Regions from separate parts of the Streptomyces sp. NPDC057136 genome, predicted to be linked through region 2. Evidence: predicted binding sites of a transcription regulator. Region 2 holds the regulator's gene; the other holds the start of a gene.
The links. The regulator HspR, encoded in region 2, represses chaperone genes until heat shock. The targets are predictions, from matches to a motif close to TTGAGNNNNNNNNNCTCAA.

Region 1: lon (endopeptidase La) is a predicted target of HspR. The motif match lies at 4,236-4,254, and genes of this name have one in related genera.

Annotation. Positions count from the first base shown of each region.
Region 1 is NZ_JBHUUV010000003.1:292,999-299,835, forward strand. Features, by position in the region: gene ACFT7S_RS05695 (lysozyme) at 1-671, shown strand, start outside; gene ACFT7S_RS05700 (polysaccharide deacetylase family protein) at 933-1,685, shown strand; gene lon (endopeptidase La) at 1,790-4,213, opposite strand; gene ACFT7S_RS05710 (isochorismatase family protein) at 4,385-4,969, shown strand; gene ACFT7S_RS05715 (RNA polymerase sigma factor) at 5,019-5,615, shown strand; gene ACFT7S_RS05720 (zf-HC2 domain-containing protein) at 5,612-6,730, shown strand; gene ACFT7S_RS05725 (ABC transporter ATP-binding protein) at 6,727-6,837, shown strand, end outside.
Region 2 is NZ_JBHUUV010000002.1:238,528-245,364, forward strand. Features, by position in the region: gene dnaJ (molecular chaperone DnaJ) at 14-1,198, shown strand; gene ACFT7S_RS03610 (heat shock protein transcriptional repressor HspR) at 1,200-1,652, shown strand; gene ACFT7S_RS03615 (helix-turn-helix transcriptional regulator) at 1,811-2,815, opposite strand; gene ACFT7S_RS03620 (hypothetical protein) at 3,037-3,180, shown strand; gene ACFT7S_RS03625 ((2Fe-2S)-binding protein) at 3,177-3,497, shown strand; gene ACFT7S_RS03630 (pyridoxamine 5'-phosphate oxidase family protein) at 3,596-3,997, opposite strand; gene clpB (ATP-dependent chaperone ClpB) at 4,181-6,781, shown strand.

The DNA of each region.
Region 1 (6,837 bases), on a different contig from region 2:
TCGCCCACGACGGTCAGGGCGGGCTCCCCCGCGAGACCCGCGCCGTCCAGACCGAGGGCGTGGACGTCAGCAGCCACCAGGGCAACGTCGCCTGGTCGACTCTCTGGAACAGCGGCGTGAAGTGGGCCTACGCCAAGGCCACCGAGGGGACGTACTACAAGAACCCCTACTTCGCGCAGCAGTACAACGGCTCCTACAACGTCGGCATGATCCGCGGGGCGTACCACTTCGCGACCCCGGACACGACGAGCGGGGCGACCCAGGCCAACTACTTCGTGGACAACGGGGGCGGCTGGTCGAGGGACGGCAGGACGCTGCCGGGCGTGCTCGACATCGAGTGGAATCCGTACGGTGCGCAGTGCTTCGGCAAGACCCAGGCCGGGATGGTCTCCTGGATCCGCGACTTCGTGAACACCTACAAGGCGCGCACCGGACGCGACGCGGTGATCTACACCGCGACCAGCTGGTGGCAGACCTGCACGGGCAACAACGCCGGCTTCGGCGCCACCAACCCGCTCTGGGTGGCCCGCTACAACACCACCGTCGGTGAACTCCCGGCCGGCTGGGGCTACTACACGATGTGGCAGTACACGTCGTCCGGCCCGACGGTCGGCGACCACAACCACTTCAACGGCGCCCTCGACCGCGTACAGGCGCTCGCGTACGGCTGATCCGGCCCGGAACTCCACCACAGCGGCCTCACCGTTTCGCACAGCGACCCACCGTTTCGCACAGCGGCCCCGACGACGAGCACGTGTCGCCGGGGCCTTCGCCGTATCGGACCGACACCCGCCCGACCTGGGCTTTCACTGCTTACGTCCCGCACCTCACCCCTCTATACACTGCGTGTATACGCACTATGTATAGTCCTCGGCGTGCCGCACAGTCCGTGTGCGGTCGGCCTTGAGGAGTGACCTGCTGTGCCCAGAAAGATGACGTCGTCCGGTGCCGGGTTGGCTGCCGTGCTGGTGACCGCGCTCACATTCGCGCTCAGCGGATGTTCGATGGACACCACCGCACCCGGTTCGGCGCGTCAGGACGCCGCATCCGACGCCAAGGGGTCATTCGGGCCGGTGGACTGCCGCAAGGCGAAGTGCATAGCGCTGACCTTCGACGCGGGTCCGGCCGAGGACACCCCGCGCCTCCTGGACACCCTCAAGGAGAAGAAGGTGCCCGCCACCTTCTTCCTGCTCGGCAAGAAGCACGTCACCAAGTACCCGGACACCGTGCGCCGCATCGAGGCCGAGGGACACGAGGTGGCCAACCACACCTGGTCGCACGAGATCCTGACCGACCGGAAGCCCGCCGAGATACGGGCCGAGCTGGAGAAGACGCAGGACGCCATCGCGGCGATCACCGGCAGGAAGCCGCGGCTGATGCGTCCGCCGCAGGGCCGCACCGACGACACGGTCTCCAAGATCTGCAAGGAGCTGGGGCTGTCGCAGATCCTGTGGAGCGCGACCGCGAAGGACTACTCCACGAACGACTCCGCGCTGATCAAGAAGCGGATACTCGACCAGGCGGGCAAAGACGGCATCATCCTGTTGCACGACATCTACAAGGGCACCGTGCCCGCGGTGCCGGGCATCATCGACGCACTGAAGAAGCGCGGCTACACCTTCGTGACGGTCCCCCAGCTGATGGCCCCGGCGGAGCCGGTGCCCGGCACGATCTACCGCCCGTAGGCGCCGGACAGGTCCTGAGCGGAACGGCCCGCCCTCCCCATCGGGGAGAACGGGCCGTCCGTACCGGCCGTGCACGTCATGCCACGCCCGTCACTGCATGACACTCACGCCGCGGCCGGGGCCCTCTGCTCCCGGAGCCCGGCCGCGGCCGGGGCGAGGGCGATCTCCAGCACCTGGCGGACGTCCGTCACCGGGTGGACCTCCAGACCGTCGAGCACCTCGGCCGGTACGTCGTCCAGGTCGGCCTCGTTCCGCTTGGGGATCACCACGGTGGTGATCCCGGCGCGGTGCGCGGCCAGCAGCTTCTGCTTCAGGCCGCCGATCGGCAGCACCCGTCCGGTCAGCGACACCTCACCGGTCATCGCCACATCCGTACGGACCTGCCGGCCGGACAGCAGCGAGGCCAGCGCCGTCGTCATCGTGATTCCGGCGCTCGGACCGTCCTTGGGCACCGCACCCGCCGGGAAGTGGATGTGCACCCCGCGGTCCTTCAGGTCCGCGACCGGCAGCTCCAGCTCGGCACCGTGCGACCGCAGGAAGCTCAGCGCGATCTGCGCGGACTCCTTCATCACGTCACCGAGCTGACCCGTCAGGGTCAGTCCGGACGCCCCGGTCTCCGGGTCGGCCAGCGAGGCCTCGACGAACAGCACGTCGCCACCCGCGCCGGTCACCGCGAGTCCGGTGGCCACACCCGGCACCGCGGTGCGGCGCTCGGCCGGGTCCTGCGCGGACTCGGGCACGTGGTGCGGGCGTCCGATCAGGCCCCGCAGATCCTCGTCGGTGACGGTGAACGGCAGCTCACGGTCGCCCAGTTCGTGCTGGGCCGCGACCTTGCGGAGCAGCCGGGCGACGGCCCGCTCCAGGTTGCGGACGCCGGCTTCGCGGGTGTACTCGCCGGCCAACTTGCGCAGCGCGGACTCGTCGAGCGTGACCTCTTCCTTCTCCAGACCTGCCCGCTCCAGCTGGCGGGGGAGCAGGTGGTCGCGGGCGATGACGACCTTCTCGTCCTCGGTGTAGCCGTCCAGCCTGACCAGCTCCATGCGGTCGAGCAGGGCCTCCGGGATGGCGTCGAGCACATTGGCCGTCGCCAGGAAGACGACGTCGCTGAGGTCGAGTTCGACCTCCAGGTAGTGGTCGCGGAAGGTGTGGTTCTGCGCCGGGTCGAGGACCTCCAGGAGGGCGGCGGCCGGGTCGCCCCGGAAGTCCGAGCCGACCTTGTCGATCTCGTCGAGCAGGATGACCGGGTTCATCGAACCGGCCTCCTTGATGGCGCGGACGATACGTCCGGGCAGGGCGCCCACGTACGTACGCCGGTGGCCCCTGATCTCCGCCTCGTCCCGGACACCGCCGAGCGCGACGCGGACGAACTTACGGCCCATGGAGTGCGCGACGGATTCACCGAGCGAGGTTTTTCCCACTCCAGGAGGACCGACCAGCGCGAGCACGGCGCCGCCGCGGCGGCCGCCGACGACCCCCAGCCCCCGGTCGGCGCGCCGCTTGCGCACCGCCAGGTACTCGGTGATCCGCTCCTTCACGTCCTCGAGGCCCGCGTGCTCGGCGTCGAGAACGCGCTGGGCGCCGGGGATGTCGTACGCGTCCTCGGTCCGCTCGGTCCACGGCAGTTCGAGGACGGTGTCGAGCCAGGTCCTGATCCAGGAGCCCTCGGGGCTCTGGTCGGAGGAGCGCTCCAGCTTGTCGACCTCCTTGAGCGCGGCCTCGCGGACGTGCTGGGGAAGGTCGGCGGCTTCGACGCGGGTCCGGTAGTCGTCGGACTCGTCCTCCGGGTCGCCGTTGAGCTCGGAGAGCTCCTTGCGTACGGCGTCGAGCTGGCGCCGCAGCAGGAATTCGCGCTGCTGCTTGTCGACGCCTTCCTGGACGTCCTTGGCGATGGACTCGGCCACATCCTGCTCGGCGAGGTGTTCGCCGAGCCACTGGATGGCGAGCTTCAGCCGGGCGACCGCGTCGGCGGTCTCCAGGAGTTGCACCTTCTGGGCGGTGGTCAGGAAAGGTGAGTAACCGGAATTGTCGGCGAGCGCGGAAATGTCCTCGATCTGCTGCACCCGGTCCACGACCTGCCAGGCGCCGCGCTTCTTCAGCCAGCTGGTGGCGAGTGCCTTGTACTCCGTGACCAGTTCCACGGCGGAGCCGGGCAGGGGGTCCGGGACGAGCACGTCGACCTTGGTCCCCTCCACCCACAGCGCTCCGCCGGGCCCACTGGTCCCGGCACCGATCCGCACCCGGTCACGGGCCCGGATGAGCGCACCCGGGTCTCCGTCCGAGAGCCGGCCGACCTGCTCGACGGTGCCGAGGACGCCGGTCCCCGTGTAGGTCCCGTCGATACGCGGGACGAGCAGCACCTCGGGCTTGCCGCCACCGGCACGCGCGGCGGCCTGCGCGGCCTCCACGGCAGCCCGTACCTCCGTGTCCGACAGATCCAGCGGCACCACCATTCCGGGCAGCACTACCTCGTCGTCGAGCGGCAGCACAGGCAGATCGATCGGTGTGAACGCCTTGGACTCCGTAGCCATGATCTCCCCTTCGGCAGTCAAGTTGAGCTATGTGGACTCAATGCTCCTGAGCGGCCGAATGTTCCCCAGGGTCTGTTCGCCCTCAGCGATCACCATCCGGGGCCGGTCTGTGCAGCTCCACGGCCGGAAATCGCGTGGAAGGGCGCGGGGCCGGATCGCGATGATGGCGCCATGACGCTTTCCGGCTCTCCCCTCCAGGCCCTTCTCGTGGTGGACGTGCAGTCCACCTCCGTCACGGGGGCGGGTGCGGTCCCCGGAGCGGCCCTGCTCCTTGACCGGACGACCGACCTGATCGCACGGGCCCGTGCGGGCGGGGCGCTCGTCGTCCACATTCAGAACGACGGGTCCGCCGGAGCGGGCGACGAGCCCCACACGCCCGGCTGGGAGCTCCACCTCCCCGTCGAGGCCGGCACCGGTGAGTTCGTCGTCCGCAAGTCCAGGGACGACGGCTTCGAGGGGACCTCGCTGGGCGGCCTGCTGGCCGACCGCGGAGTGCGGGGACTCGTCGTCTGCGGCCTGATGTCCGAGATGTGCGTCCAGGCCACGGCTCGCGGGGCCCTGGCACGTGGTTATCGAGTTGTCCTCCCGTACGACGCCCACGCGACGCACAACATTCCCGCGGCCCCCGGAATCAGCGAGGAGATCCCGGCGGCCGCGGCGTCGCGGGTGGCCGCCTGGGCCATCAGCAACGAGGCCGAGGTCACCGCGCGCGCCGCGGACGTGGCGTTCGCGCCCCTGCCTTCACTGACCCACTGAATCGCCGGGCCGGTGAACCGGACACGGTCCGGCCGTCGATAGAGCAGATGTGAGGCTGCTGCGCCCTTCGGGGGCCGATGGGGACGACGAGGACGGCGCGCTGCTGCGCGCCGTCGCTCAAGGCGACGCGAGCGCACTCGGCGCGCTCTACGACCGGCACGCGGGCTGGCTCCATGCCCGGCTGAGCCGGCGGTGCGGGGACGCGGAGACCGTACGGGAGGTACTGCAGGACACGTTCGTGACGGCCTGGCAGTCCGCCGGATCACACCGGGGCGCGAAGGTCGGTGGCTGGCTGTGGGTGATCGCGGCCCGCCGCCTGGTCGACGCGCAACGGGCGGGGGCCAGAGCGGCACGGTCCGGGTCCGGGGACACCGGGTGGGACACCGCGGTGCCCTCCGCAGAGGAACGGGTGCTGGCCGGACTGGAGTACGGCGATGTCGGCACCGCCCTCGACCGGATCTCCCCCGAGCTGCGGGAGGTCCTGCGGGCGACGGTCATCGACGGCCTGACGACCCGCGAGACCGCCCGGCTGCTCGGCATACCGGAGGGCACCGTCAAGACACGGGCCATGCGCGCCAGACGTGAACTGCGCGCAGCCCTGGACCTGTTGGCCTCGGACCGCGATCCGCTGGGAGGTACGGCATGAGGCGTACGCATGCGTGGCACGTGGAAGAGGAACTCGCCACCCGGTACGCGGCCGGCATGGCGGCGGAGACGGACGCCTGGTCCCTGGAGAAGCACGTCGAGGCGTGCGGGAACTGCGCGGCGCGGGTGTCGTCGGCGGTCAGGACCCGGGACGGCATGGGCGCGGTCCTGGCGGACATCCGGGCGGACGTACTGGCGGCGGTGCCGCAGGGGGCGATGGTCCGGGCGCCGGTCCGGCGGCCCTGGCGGGCGCTCCGTGACGAGGCGGGCTCCGCGGCCGACGGGCGGCGCCGGACCGGGGTGGGCACTGCGGGCATCGGTGCTCGCTGGGCAGGGGTCCGAGCCGGGGCGGCCCGCAGGCTCCGGGGCCGGGCAGGCGCGCCCGTCACCCGGGCGCACTTGGCCGGGGCGGGCTCCCCGGCCGCCCGTGCGCGCCGGGTCGGGGCCGGCGACCGGGCCGCCCGCATTCTCGGCGCCAGGCCCGGATCGCCCCTCGCCCGTGTGCTCTGGGCCGCCGGGCCGGCCCTGCGCGGACCCTGGCTGCTGGCGCTCGTCCTGGTGGCCTCGGGGGCCCTCGCCCTGGCGTACGGGGCGGGGCTCGGCGGGGCGGTCCGGCCGTTGCTTCTCGTCGTCGCGCCCGTACTGCCGCTCGCGGGGGTCTTCGTCTCGTACGGGCGGCACGCCGACCCCCTGCACGAGGTCACCGCCTCCACCCCCGCCGGCGGGCTGCGGCTGCTGCTGACCAGGACCGCCGCGGTGCTCGGGGCGAGCATCCCGGCGCTGACGCTCGCCGGGGCCGCGCTGCCCGCGGCGGTAAGCGGGCCCGGCGCCGTGGCGTGGCTACTGCCCGGGCTGGCGCTCACACTCGCGGCCCTCGCCCTCGGTTCGTACGTCGGCTGCCGGGCGGGCGCCGCGGCCGTCGCCGCCGGCTGGGCCTTCGCCGTCGCCCTTCCCACCGTCGGCGCCTCGCCCCGGGGCCCCTCCGCGCTGGCCGCCGAGGCCGCCCCGTACTTCTCCGGGCCCGGCGTCCAGGGCTGCTGGGCAGCCGGTGCGCTGGCGTGCGCGGCGGTTCTCGCCGTACGCCGCAGATCCTTCGACCATCTGGAGACGTCGTGAGTGCAAGGGTCACCGGACTGACCGTCCGGCACCGCAAGAAGACCGCGCTCGACGCCGTCGACCTCGCCTTCGCGGCGGGCGTACACGGCCTACTCGGGCCGAACGGC
Region 2 (6,837 bases):
AGGAGGGACGTCGATGAGCACGAAGGACTTCGTCGAGAAGGACTACTACAAGGTTCTCGGCGTCCCCAAGGACGCCACCGACGCCGAGGTCAAGAAGGCGTACCGGAAGCTCGCCCGCGAGTTCCACCCGGACGCCAACAAGGGTGACGCCAAGGCGGAGGAGCGCTTCAAGGAGATCTCCGAGGCGAACGACATCCTCGGCGACAGCAAGAAGCGCAAGGAGTACGACGAAGCCCGCGCTCTCTTCGGCAACGGAGGCTACCGGGCCGGTCCCGGTGGCGCGGGGGGCAACTTCAACTTCGACCTGGGCGACCTCTTCGGAGGTACCCCGGGCGGCGGCCAGGCCGGCGGCGCCGGAGGGTTCGGCGGCGGCGGTCTGGGAGACGTCTTCGGCGGCCTCTTCAACCGCGGCGGTGCGGGCACCCGTGTCCAGCCCCGGCGCGGCCAGGACATCGAGTCCGAGGTGACGCTCAGCTTCACCGAGGCGGTCGACGGGGCCACGGTCCCGCTGCGGATGTCCAGCCAGGCACCCTGCAAGGCGTGTTCGGGCACCGGTGACAGGAACGGCACCCCGAGGGTCTGCCCGACCTGCGTCGGCACCGGACAGGTGTCGCGCGGCAGCGGCGGCGGCTTCTCGCTCACCGATCCCTGCGTGGACTGCAAGGGCCGCGGCCTCATCGCCGAGGACCCCTGCGAGGTCTGCAAAGGCAGCGGACGGGCGAAGTCGGCACGCACCATGCAGGTCAGGATTCCGGCGGGCGTCCTGGACGGCCAGCGCATCCGGCTGCGCGGTAAGGGCAGCCCGGGCGAACGCGGCGGACCGGCCGGCGATCTGTATGTCGTCGTCCACGTCGACGCCCACCCCGTCTTCGGCCGCAAGGGCGACAACCTCACGGTCACCGTGCCGATCGCCTTCACGGAGGCGGCGCTCGGCGGCGAGGTGAAGGTCCCGACGCTCGGCGGCCTCGCGGTCACCCTGAAACTTCCGGCCGGCACCCCCAACGGGCGTACGATGCGCGCCCGCGGCAAGGGTGCGGTCCGCAAGGACGGCACCCGCGGCGACCTTCTGGTCACCGTGGAGGTCGCGGTGCCCAAGGACCTCGCACCCGAGGCCCGGGAGGCACTGGAGGCATACCGGAAGGCGACCGCGGAGGAGGACCCGCGGGCGGAGCTGTTCCAGGCTGCGAAGGGAGCTTGAGATGGACGGCCGTCGACGTAATCCGTACCAGCTGACCGACGAATCACCGGTGTACGTGATCTCGATCGCGGCCCAGCTCTCGGGCCTGCACCCGCAGACGCTGCGCCAGTACGACCGCCTCGGCCTGGTCTCTCCGGACCGCACCGCCGGGCGCGGCAGGCGCTACTCGGCCCGCGACATCGAACTTCTGCGCACGGTGCAGCAGTTGTCGCAGGACGAGGGAATCAACCTGGCCGGCATCAAGCGCATCATCGAGCTGGAGAACCAGGTCGCCGCGCTCCAGCAGCGCGTCGCCGAACTCTCCACGGCGGTCGACGGGGCGGCGGTGGCCATGCAGCAACGCGAGGCCCAGGTACACGCCTCCTACCGCCGCGACCTGGTCCCGTACCAGGACGTGCAGCAGGCGAGCGCGCTGGTGGTGTGGCGTCCCAAGCCCAAGCGGGCTACGGACTAGGGTCTTTCGTTTGGATCAGGCCCCGCGAGCCCGGCATGATCCGAGCGAGAGGCCCTAGTTGCGTCCGCTGTCACGCACGAGAGGCCCGTGGCCACCGACCGCCCCGTTGCGCGGTCGCGCCTTCCGGCTCCGGGGTGGGGATCATGGGTGCCGGACGGTCAGGAATCCTGATCCAGGATTCCTGACCGGGCGATCAGGTAGCCGAGTTGGGCGCGGCTGTTGCTGCCGAGTGCTGTGCTGAGCTTGGCGATGTGGGAGCGGCATGTGCGTACATTCATTCCCAGCCGGCGGGCGATGGCCTCGTCGACGTGGCCCTCGATGAGCAGTTTGGCGATGGAGTGCTGTACGCCGGAGATGCCCGAGGGGCTGGGGTCGTACGGGATCGGTTCCTGCAGGGGGACGGCGCGTTGCCAGAACTGGTCGAAGACCTTGACGAGGTATTCGACGATGCCGGGGTGCCTCAGTTCCAGGGCCACGCGACGGTCGTCGGTGGCGGGTATGAAGGCGACCGTGTGATCGAAGATCATGAGGCGTTCTATGAGCTCTTCGAGCGTGCGTATCTCCACCTTCCCTTCCGCCATGCGTGCCGCGTAGTTGAGTGTCCCGTGGCTGTGGCGGACGGTGTGCTGGTAGAGCGTGCGCATGCTCACGCCGCGTTCCGTGAGCATGCTGCCGCGTTCCAGTGCGGTGTTGAGCGCGTCTTCGCTGCGTCCGCCGCCCGGCTGGATCGTGAGGACTTCCGACCGGCACTCGGTCAGGGCGAGTTCGATGGACGCGTTGATGCGGTCGATGCCTTCGAGCACAGTGATCGCATGAGTGATCGGCGGCGTCTGGGCGCTGATGGCCATGAACGGCTCGAAGGCTTCGGTGAGCTCCACCGAAAGGCGCCGGCGGTCCTGGATCTCCCGTTCGATGGGGTGGAGCCGCTGGGTGAGGGCCGCGGAAGGCGGTACGGGACGGAGCCAGGTCGGGTCATCGGGGTCGGGGTGCAGTAGGGCGAACTCCAGCAGGCACGGAGCGAGGTCTACCTCGGTCCGCGCGATCTTGCCTACGCTGAGTGCGCTGGCGTACAGCCGCGCTCCCTCGTCGCACAGGGAACTGACAGGGTGTGGATGTGTCACGTTTGTTCTACTTGTGGTCAATTCTCCACCCCCCAGGAACATGCATCAGCAGGAACATGATGCATCGGTTCTGTGGCATTGACGTGCCTGGATGAGCAATCGTCTTGTCATGCGGGGGAGAGGAAACCTTGGAAGTGAGGACGAAGCCAACTATGGGTAACAAAATGCTTCGCTCGGTGCTTGCCGCGGCCTTCTCCGCCGGGCTGACATTCGGGGCGATGAGTGCCCTGGGTCCGGCTTGGGGAGGTGGGTCCGTGGGGGCGGTGGACTCCTACGCTCAGGCTGCGCCGCCGCCGGATCTGGCGTGGGACAGCGCACCGGCCAGGACGACCGATGAGCCCACCAATGCTGCGGTACCGCCCGACCTGGCATGGGACATCGCGCCGAAGAACGAGACCGGCGCATGACCACCCCGCCGGACGACCGCACCTTCCGGCGCGAGATGGCCACGGCCTATCGCTCCGGGTGGCACTTCATCGATCTGCTCACGGCACTCCCCCGTCGTGGCGACTCGTTGATGGTCACTCTGTTCGGTGAGCCGATCGTCGTCGTGATGGAAGAGGGCGAGGATGTCCGTGCCTATCGCTGCCTCCGTCGGCCCCGCGGGGCTCCGCAACCGGTCCGCTGTGCCGTGAGGTACGGCATGATCTTCGTCAATCTCGATCAGCGGGACCATGAGCTGTTCGAACCTGAAGCCATCTCCGCCACCCCCCGCAGTGCCTGAGCGACCCCCGTCGTTCCATATCGTTCAGGCGCTCCCCCCACACAGCGGCGCCATCGTGACCTGAACACGATGGCGCCGCTGTGCTGCCCCGGGCCGGCTCAGGCCCTGCCGAGCGCCCGGTTCAGGGCGATCTCGATGACGACCCGTTCGGGGTTGGGCCTCGGCGTGCGCTCGTAGCGTTCCGTGTAGCGGCGTACCGCGTCGTCGACGTCCTCCTGCTCCGTGCGGATCGTCGCCACGCCCTCCAGCGTCGCCCAGCGCGCCTTGTGCATCTGGCAGACCGCGACCCGTGCCTCTCCCGGCGCCGCGGCCAGGATGTTGGCGACCTTGCGGCTGCTCTTGCTGGTGATGACACGTGCGAGACCGGCCTCGGGGTCGTACGTCACGCCGACGGGCACCACGTGCGGGGTGCCGTCCGGGCGGAGCGTCGTCAGCGTGCAGACGTGGCGCTCGCGCCAGAAGGCGAGGTACTCGGGGCTGGGGTTGCGTACATCGGGCATGGCCCAAGCCTAGGCAGCCGGGATGTCGTGGTGCGGTGGCGGGGGCGCATGGTGGACGGTTCACTCGAAACGGGCCCGGCAGTGGTCCCGATTTCGGCTTGAGCGGAGTACGCTCAACTTTGTGCACGTTGACCATGTCAGTGTTAACGACATACCGCCCATCGCACGGAGGAGAGAGCGCACGTGGACGCCGAGCTGACCAACAAGAGCCGGGACGCCCTCAACGCGGCCAGTAACCGGGCCGTGAAGGACGGGCATCCGGATCTGACTCCCGGGCACCTGCTGCTCGCGCTGCTCGCGGGCGAGGACAACGAGAACATCACCGACCTGCTGGCCGCCGTCGACGCCGACCAGGTGGCCGTACGCGCCGAGGCAGAACGGCTTCTCGGGGCACAGCCCAGCGTCACCGGTTCCACCGTCGCGCCCCCGCAGCCCAACCGCGAGCTCCTCGCCGTCATCGCCGACGCCGCGCAGCGCGCGAAGGAGCTCGGCGACGACTACCTCTCCACCGAGCACCTGCTGATCGGGCTCGCGGCGAAGGGCGGCCGCGCCGGTGAGATCCTCACTCAGCAGGGTGCCAGTGCGAAGAAGCTGCTGGACGCGTTCGAGAAGAGCAGGGGAGGGCGACGGGTGACCACACCCGACCCGGAGGGTCAGTACAAGGCCCTGGAGAAGTTCGGTACGGATTTCACGGCCGCGGCCAGGGAAGGCAAGCTCGACCCCGTCATCGGCCGGGACCAGGAGATCCGTCGCGTCGTCCAGGTGCTGTCGCGGCGCACGAAGAACAACCCCGTGCTCATCGGTGAGCCCGGCGTCGGCAAGACGGCCGTCGTCGAAGGACTCGCCCAGCGCATCGTCAAGGGCGACGTTCCCGAAAGCCTCAAGAACAAGCGGCTCGTCTCGCTCGACCTCGGCGCGATGGTCGCGGGCGCCAAGTACCGCGGCGAGTTCGAGGAGCGGCTGAAGACCGTCCTCTCCGAGATCAAGGAGAGTGACGGCCAGATCATCACCTTCATCGACGAACTGCACACCGTGGTCGGGGCCGGCGCCGGCGGGGACTCCGCCATGGACGCGGGCAACATGCTCAAGCCGATGCTGGCCCGCGGTGAACTGCGCATGGTCGGCGCGACCACCCTCGACGAGTACCGCGAGCGGATCGAGAAGGACCCCGCCCTGGAGCGCCGCTTCCAGCAGGTCCTGGTCGCCGAGCCCTCCGTCGAGGACACCATCGCGATCCTGCGCGGGCTCAAGGGCCGGTACGAGGCGCACCACAAGGTCTCCATCGCGGACTCCGCGCTGGTCGCCGCCGCGACCCTGTCCGACCGCTACATCACCTCCCGCTTCCTTCCCGACAAGGCCATCGACCTGGTCGACGAAGCCGCCTCCCGGCTCCGCATGGAGATCGACTCCTCGCCTCTCGAGATCGATGAACTCCAGCGCGCCGTCGACCGGCTGCGGATGGAGGAGCTGGCTCTCAAGAACGAGACCGACCCCGCGTCCAAGCAGCGCCTGGAGAAGCTCCGCCGCGACCTCGCCGACAAGGAGGAGGAGCTGCGCGGTCTCACCGCCCGCTGGGAGAAGGAGAAGGAAGGCCTCAACCGCGTCGGCGAGCTGAAGGAACGCCTCGACGACCTGCGCGGCCAGGCCGAGCGCGCCCAGCGCGACGGGGACTTCGACACCGCGTCCAAGCTGCTCTACGGGGAGATCCCCGGCCTGGAGCGAGAGCTGGCCGAAGCGGACGAGGCGGAGCAGGAAGCCGCCAAGGACACCATGGTCAAGGACGAGGTCGGCCCGGACGACATCGCCGATGTCGTCGGCGCCTGGACCGGCATCCCGGCCGGGCGTCTCCTGGAGGGCGAGACGCAGAAGCTGCTGCGCATGGAGGAAGAGCTCGGCAAGCGGCTGATCGGGCAGTCCCAGGCCGTGCAGGCGGTGTCGGACGCGGTACGCCGTACCCGGGCCGGAATCGCCGACCCCGACCGTCCCACCGGCTCGTTCCTCTTCCTCGGGCCGACCGGTGTCGGCAAGACCGAGCTGGCCAAGGCGCTCGCGGACTTCCTGTTCGACGACGAGCGGGCCATGATCCGCATCGACATGAGCGAGTACGGCGAGAAGCACAGCGTCGCGCGACTCGTAGGTGCCCCTCCGGGGTACGTCGGTTACGAGGAGGGCGGCCAGCTCACGGAGGCGGTGCGCCGCCGCCCGTACAGCGTGGTCCTGCTGGACGAGGTCGAGAAGGCCCACCCCGAGGTCTTCGACATCCTGCTCCAGGTCCTCGACGACGGCCGGCTCACCGACGGACAGGGCCGTACGGTCGACTTCCGCAACACGATCCTGATCCTGACGTCCAACCTCGGCAGCCAGTTCCTGGTCGACCCTCTGACCAAGCCCGAGGTGAAGGAACAGCAGGTCCTGGACGTCGTACGCGCCTCGTTCAAGCCGGAGTTCCTCAACCGGCTCGACGACCTCGTGGTCTTCTCCGCCCTGTCCGGCGACGAGCTCTCGCACATCGCGGGACTCCAGATCGGCCGCCTCGCCAAGCGCCTCGCCGACCGCAGGCTCACCCTCGACGTCACCCCGGAGGCCCTGGCGTGGCTGGCCGAGGAGGGCAACGACCCGGCGTACGGGGCACGGCCACTGCGCCGCCTCATCCAGACGGCGATCGGCGACCGTCTCGCCAAGGAGATCCTCGCGGGCGACATCACGGACGGCGACACCGTGCGCGTGGACCGGGTCGGGGACGGGCTGACCGTGGGACCCGCGCCGGCCGGTACGGCCGTGTGACGGCCCGGGGAACAGGCGCGGGGACGATTCTCCTCAGGGCGTAGGACCAATGGCCG